Regions from separate parts of the Cupriavidus sp. 22TCCZM04-2 genome, predicted to be linked through region 2. Evidence: predicted binding sites of a transcription regulator. Region 2 holds the regulator's gene; the other holds the start of a gene.
What was found. Region 2 encodes FNR, which switches genes on or off when oxygen is low (the NO sensors DNR and NnrR bind a similar motif). Its sites were predicted from a motif close to TTGATNNNNATCAA; they were not measured.
Positions count from the first base shown of each region.

Region 1: the regulator FNR is predicted to act here: its motif matches at 1,621-1,634, upstream of AC3FKG_RS04220 (universal stress protein).

Region 1 is NZ_JBYOJS010000002.1:183,881-187,289, forward strand. Features, by position in the region: gene AC3FKG_RS04215 (universal stress protein) at 51-494, opposite strand; gene AC3FKG_RS04220 (universal stress protein) at 586-1,422, opposite strand; gene ftsH (ATP-dependent zinc metalloprotease FtsH) at 1,999-3,409, shown strand, end outside.
Region 2 is NZ_JBYOJS010000006.1:120,263-123,671, reverse strand. Features, by position in the region: gene ccoG (cytochrome c oxidase accessory protein CcoG) at 1-378, shown strand, start outside; gene AC3FKG_RS11920 (FixH family protein) at 462-677, shown strand; gene AC3FKG_RS11915 (hypothetical protein) at 674-919, shown strand; gene fnr (fumarate/nitrate reduction transcriptional regulator Fnr) at 966-1,691, opposite strand; gene AC3FKG_RS11905 (sulfite exporter TauE/SafE family protein) at 1,771-2,526, shown strand; gene scpB (SMC-Scp complex subunit ScpB) at 3,069-3,409, shown strand, end outside.

The DNA.
Region 1 (3,409 bases), on a different contig from region 2:
CAACGCGTCCGCGGCGCCGGTCGTGGGCGCCCGAGGCGCCCGAACCGGAATCAGGACGCCGCACCGCCATGCCCGCCTGCCTTGACCAGCAATACGGGCAAGCTGCCGTGGCGCAGGAGGCTTTCCGCGACGCTTCCCATCAATGCACGACCGATACCCGAGCGGCCATGCGTACCGGCTACCACGATCTGGGCGCCACGCTCTTCCGCAATCTGCTGGACCTGTTTGCCGAGATCGCCAAGCGCGAGGATCTGGTCGGCCAGGATTGCCTGGCTGCGCACTTGCTTCGACGCCGCCTTCGCCTGCGCCTCGGCCAGAAGCCGGTGCCCTGCACGGACCAGCCCCGCACGCACGTCCGGCTCTTCGTATCCGCCGTCGACGATATGCACGATGTCAAGCTCCGCACCGCTCGCCGCGGCCAGACCAATGGCTTCGTCCAGGCCGAGATCGCTGCAGCGACTCCCGTCTATCGCCACCAGAATCCTTGTGTACATTTGCCTTCTCCTTCTGCATGACTGAACCGAAGGGCGCCGTCACCGGGACATCCGCGATCCACGTTTCGGCACCGCCGTGCCGATCCGAATCTCAATGCGAGAACAATACGGGCACCGTCATGGACGACAGCAATGTGCGCGTGACGCCGCCAAGCACAAGCTCCCGCATGCGCCCATGGCCGTAGGCACCCATCACGATCAGGTCGGCATCGAAGTCGGCGGCACGGGACAACAGCAATTCACCGATAGTCAGGTCCGAACCGCCCGGCCCGTGCTCGACCTCCACCGTCACGCCGTGTCGCTCCAGGACCCGCACCGCATGGGCGACCGGCGTGGCGTCCGTACGTGCTTCCTTGGCAGCAGTCGGGGCACACAGTATGCGTGCCGCCGCTCCGCCAATGAGCGGCAGCGCGTCATGCAGGGCCCGTGCCGCTTCACGGCTGCCATTCCATGCCACCATCACCCGCGCTCCTGTTGTCTCGAACTGCCCGTCACACGGCACCACGATTACCGGCCGCCCGCTTTCCAGCAGCAACGCCTCAAGAACCTGGGCCGCAAGCGGGCCTTCTTCGCCATTGGCGTCATACTGGCCAGCGACAATCAGGCCGGCCTCGCGCGACTCGCGCAGCACCGTGGAAAGCACATCGTGCTCGGCTGCCCGCCATTCCACGCCTGCGCCAAGAGACTTTGTCGTTTCCTGGAACTGGTGCCGGATACGTTCCCCGACCAGCTTGCGACCCTGCCTGTCCCTTTCTATATAGTCGGCGGCGTTGTCCATCAGGTAGAACCATGCGGGATCGGGAATGAAGCTGCCCAGGAGGCCGATCAACGGACAATCATGGGAGCTCGCCAGTTGGGTCGCCAGCGCCAGCCGGGTCGTCGTATGCCTGCTGCGATCCAGATGGACCAGAATGCTGCTGTAGTTCATGCTCGCTCCTTATCCTGAGCTTGAAACGGATCGGTGCTTCTGCCGGGCTCGTTCACCACCAGCAGAAGAAGCAGGTGCCGGTCGGTCAGTGGAAGTCGGGACGTTTCGTGCATGCGGAGATCCTTTTTTGGATCGGAGCCATGCGCCCGGCCAGAACGTTCGCTCACGGTAAATTTAGGCATCCTCGAGGAGGTGGGGTTGACAAGCGTCAACCTGCTACCAGTTCCGCAGCGGGATCGCGCGCAGTCGAAGCGCGCTTGCCGGGCCGCGGCCGGCAAATCAGGATTCTCGTATCAACTCGGCTCCGCTTTCCACTACATGTGTGCAGCCGAGCACGTAAGCGGGCTCGCGCAGGTCCACCAGGCACCTCGGCTTGCGCGGACTCGCGGGGCCGAAACTTCGCCCGTCGTCATCGCAAATTCCGCGCGGCCGGTATCCCGGGCTTCCCAACGCATGGCCATGGCGTGTTCCGCCCTTTCCGCGGCCGTTGACGCCGATCAACCCTGGCCCGGTGGCCGGCACTATGTTTGACGAAGCAGCAACCTGTCGAGGTCAGTCCCTACCGCCAATCGAACCATGGAACGCCAGCAAACCGAGTTCTCGCTTTGGTACCTGATTCTCACAACCGTAGCGATACTGATTCTGCAGTTCTACATCGGTGCCGCCAGTATCCAGACGCTGGCTTACAGCGACTTCAAGGCGCTGCTCAAAGCCGAAAAGGTCCGCACCGCCAGCGTTGGAGAAACCGAAATCAGCGGCACTGTCGTCGCAGCCGGGCTGGAAGCCATTCTGCCCCGCGACCAAGCCGCGGCGCTGCAGAAGTCAGGACGCGCCGAGCACGCGTTCACTACCGTACGCATCAATGACCCCAACCTTTTGTCAGATCTGGACGCCGCACATGTCCGGTACGCGGGTGAAGCCGACAGCAAGTGGATTGGCGCAGTCCTTTCGTGGATCGTACCGGCGCTGGTCTTCCTCGGAATCTGGACCCTGGTGATCAAGCGCATGGGCGGGGGCAGGGGCGGCTTGCTCGAAATTGGCAAGAGCAAGGCGAAGATCTATCTGCAGCAGCAGACCGGCGTCACATTCGCTGACGTCGCCGGCATCGACGAGGCCAAGGCAGAGTTGATGGAAGTGGTCGACTTCCTCAAGTCGCCCCAACGCTATCGACGACTAGGCGGCAAGATACCCAAAGGGGTGCTGCTGCTTGGTGCCCCCGGCACCGGCAAGACGTTGCTGGCGCGCGCGGTTGCAGGCGAAGCCGGTGTGCCGTTCTTCAGCATGAGCGGGTCCGAGTTTGTCGAGCTGTTTGTCGGTGTTGGCGCTGCTCGTGTCAGGGACCTGTTTGCGCAGGCCGAACAGAAGGCGCCCTGCATCATTTTCATCGACGAGCTGGATGCGCTTGGAAAGACCCGCACCCTCAACGTGGCAGGCGGCCAGGACGAGCGAGAACAGACGCTCAACCAGTTGCTCGTGCAAATGGACGGCTTCGACACCAACAAAGGGGTCATCATCATGGCCGCCACCAACCGTCCGGAGATCCTTGACGCAGCGCTCCTGCGGCCGGGCCGGTTCGATCGCCACATCGTGCTTGACCGCCCGGACCTTGCGGGGCGCGAGCAGATCCTGCACGTCCATGCTCGCAATGTCACGCTCGCCCCTGAAGTCGCTCTGCATGACCTGGCCGCGCGCACACCCGGCTTCGCCGGTGCGGACCTCGCGAACCTTGTCAACGAGGCGGCCTTGCTTGCCACGCGCAAGAACAAGGCCGCCGTGGAAATGGCCGATTTCGACGAGGCGCTCGACCGCATCATCGGCGGCCTCGAAAAGCGCAATCGCGTCATGATCGCGCTGGAAAAGCAGACCATTGCCTACCACGAGGCAGGCCACGCACTGCTCGCGGAAAGCCGCGCGCATGCCGACCGGGTATCGCGCATCTCCATCATCCCGCGTGGCGTAGGCGCGCTCGGCTATACACAGCAGACTC
Region 2 (3,409 bases):
GTGGTGTCGCTAGCGCTGCGCACGCCGTTGAAGGTCGACATCATCCGCGATCGCGGGGCGTTGGGGCGTGAGGTGGATGGACGCTGGATTGAGAACGTCTATCGACTGCAACTGATCAACACCACCGAGGCACCCATGCGCATCAGCGTGCAGGCCGAAAGCGACGATCTGAAGAACCTGACGGTCGAGTACGATCCCGACGCGAAGGCCCTGGCGCCGACGTCGAACAAGCTGGTGCCGATCCGGATTCGCGTGCCGATCGACGATGCCGCGCAGGGTACGCACAAGATCAGCGTGACGGTGACAAGCGAAGGTTCGGGGCAAGGTAGTGCGCAAATCAGGCAATCTACCAGTTTCATCGTGCCGCGCAATTTGTGATGCTAAGGGCGGTGCAGCGCATCGGCGCTGCGCCGTACCAACCGCGAGCGCCTCGGTGAGGCGCCGACGAAGGGGGCAAGACGATGCAAGAAAGCAATCCGTGGTGGAAGGAGCCGTGGCCGTGGCTTCTGATGAGCGGCCCGTTGCTGGCCATAGTGGCTTGCGGCGTAACCATCTGGCTGGCTTCTACCCATCCTGACCGGCCGGTAGTCGAAGGTGTGTCCCGGCACGGCCTGGTCGTCGAGAAAGCAGAAGGGGTCCCGGGCAGTGCCAAGGCACCGCAAGCGAGGCGGCCATGAGGCTGCGCTGGCTGATGTGGGTACTGTGGCCGGCGTTCCTGATGGCCGGGGTGGCCACGGCAACCGTGTTTTCGGTGGTGGATCCCGGAGATCTGAATTTCTTCGGCCACCCGATCGAGGCCTCGCGCGAGGCCATTTATACGATCGGGTTCTTGCTGGCCTGGGTATTCTGCGCGTTGTCCAGCGGATTGACGCTCTATACCATGCCGACGAAGCTCAGCGAAACGGACGAGCTGGAGTGATTGGGCTGAAGCGGACCGTCTTGCCAGGCAAGGCGGTCAGACGGCCTCAGCAGGAGCGGCTGTAGACTTGCTTGATGCCTTCCATGTCGACGAGCTTGACGTGGCGTTGACGGATCTGGATCAGGCCCGCCTCGGCGAATCGTGAGAACAGGCGGCTGACCGTTTCGAGCTTCAATCCGAGATAGCTGCCGATTTCTTCCCGGCTCATGCGCATGACGAACTCGGTCGACGAATACCCGCGTGCGGACAGACGTTCTGACAGGTTGATCAGGAACGCGGCAAGTCGCTCTTCGGCACGCATGGACCCCAGCGTGACGAGCATGAGCTGATCATGCGATATTTCCTTCCCCATCAGTCGCAGGAACTGCTGCTGCAGCGATGGCAGATCCATGGACAGCGTCTGAAGATCGGCCATGCGTACGACGCATACTTCCGTGTCTTCAAGCGCGGTGGCATCCGAGGCGTGCTGCATTTCACCCAGGCCGTCGAGGCCGACCACTTCGCCAGGCAAATGGAAGCCGGTGATTTGCGAGCGGCCGTCTTCCGTGGTGACATGCGTCTTCAGGGTGCCGAAGCGAATGGCAAAAACCGCAGTCAGCGGATCGCCCATGCGGTACAGGGTTTCGCCCTTGTGGACACGGACGCGCTCTTGCACCAGGGTATCCATCTTTTGCAGATCCTGCTGGCTCATGCCCACCGGCAGGCACAGTTGCCCCATGCCGCAAGTGGAGCAACGGGGCGACATCTCGGTGACGGGGATGGATGTTAGCAATTGGAACCTGCAAGGAATGAGCGGCGAGGGCGCAATGCATGCATTTTAACGCGCGATGTGATGCGGTAGGGAGTTGCAATTGACTTTTGGTGTGCTTCTCAGTGTTTTCATGCTTGCCTTGCTGGGGGGCTTTCATTGCGCTGCCATGTGCGGTGGCGTTGCCCTCGCAGTCGAGCAGCGCGCCGTGGACGTGCCGATTGCCGTGGTGCGGCGCCCCCAAGACTGGCTCCTGGAGTTGCTGGTGATGCATGTGGGCAGGATTTCCACTTACATGCTGCTCGGTGCGATCCTTGGAGCGGTGGGGGCGACGGCCTGGCGCCAGGATTACCTGCCGGTTCAGCGCTGGCTATTTGGCGCCGGGAGCGCCTTGCTGCTGGTATCTGGCTGGCGCCTGCTACGCGGCGAAGCGTTTTCCATCGTGTGGCTGGAACGGTTCGGCGCGCGCGCGGGGACCGCCGTTGCCGGAAGCTTCGGCCGGCTTCGCCGCAAAACTCCGGCCACGGCGGCGAGAAGCGGTGGTCTGGTGCGCCGCTACGGCATGGGCTTGGCGTGGGGGCTCGTGCCCTGTGGCATGGTCTATGGTGCGCTTGCCCTCGCGTTACTGGCCGGTAATGCGCCCTCGGGTGCCCTGGTAATGGGCGCCTTCGGGCTTGGCACGCTACCGAATTTGCTGGCGCTATCCAGCTTTTCGGGGCTGCTGCGCGCTTGGGCTCGCCGCCGTTGGGTCAGGATGGGAGCTGGATTGGCGGTCATGGTCTTCGGCGGCCTGGGAATCGGTCGAGCGGTGTTATTGCCACATTCGCTGGCCGAGCATGGTTTTTGCCTGGTGTTTTGACGCCACCGTGAAGGCGCGGGAGTGCGCGGTGGTTGCAGGCGGATGCGGGAATGCCATACAATCGCCTGCATTGCGGTATCGCGCGGCGTGTTTCCGAGCGGCGCCTGGCAGCCCTTCCAAAAAAAGGGCGTCCGGAGTTTCGGACAAGCCGACATTTCGGCGCCGAACCCTTCCGCAGTCCATCCGGTTCATAATATCTGTTCAAAAGTCCGGCTGGCTCTGCGACCGTGGTGCGGTCATTGCTGGCCCTGATCCCGATATTCGTTTTTCTTGCGGCCCAGGCGGACGTTCGCCGGAAGCCATGTCCGCCCATGTGGGCGCGTGCAAGAGGTTCGTGCACTGGTACTTGCCGGTGACCGGGCAATCTCCTGCCGGAACACACCCGGCAAATCGAAGCAAAAGAAGGTGCACGGTCTCGAAGCGAAACGCTTTCGGGTTTGCTGCGCGATGAGATGGCGGTGGCAATCGCACCGTTAAATCCACAATGTCCAGGGCTCCGGATTCGTCCCTGAGCAGGTGCAAAGACAGGCTGCACACCCAACATGAATACCCAAGAGGCGAAGATCGTCCTCGAGACTGCGCTGATCTGTGCGCAGGAGCCCTTGCGCGTGAGCGACCTGCGCCGTCTGTTTGCAGACGATGTCGGCGCGGACACTGTTCGGGTCCTGCTTGATGAGTTGCGCCAGGACTGGCGCCAGCGCGGGGTCGAGTTGGTGGCACTGGCCAGCGGCTGGCGTTTCCAGAGCCGGCCTGAGATGCGGGAATACCTCGATCGCCTCAATCCCGAGAAGCCCCCCAAGTATTCGCGGGCCGTCATGGAAACGTTGGCGATCATTGCTTATCGTCAGCCGGTAACGCGTGGTGACATAGAGGAAATCCGTGG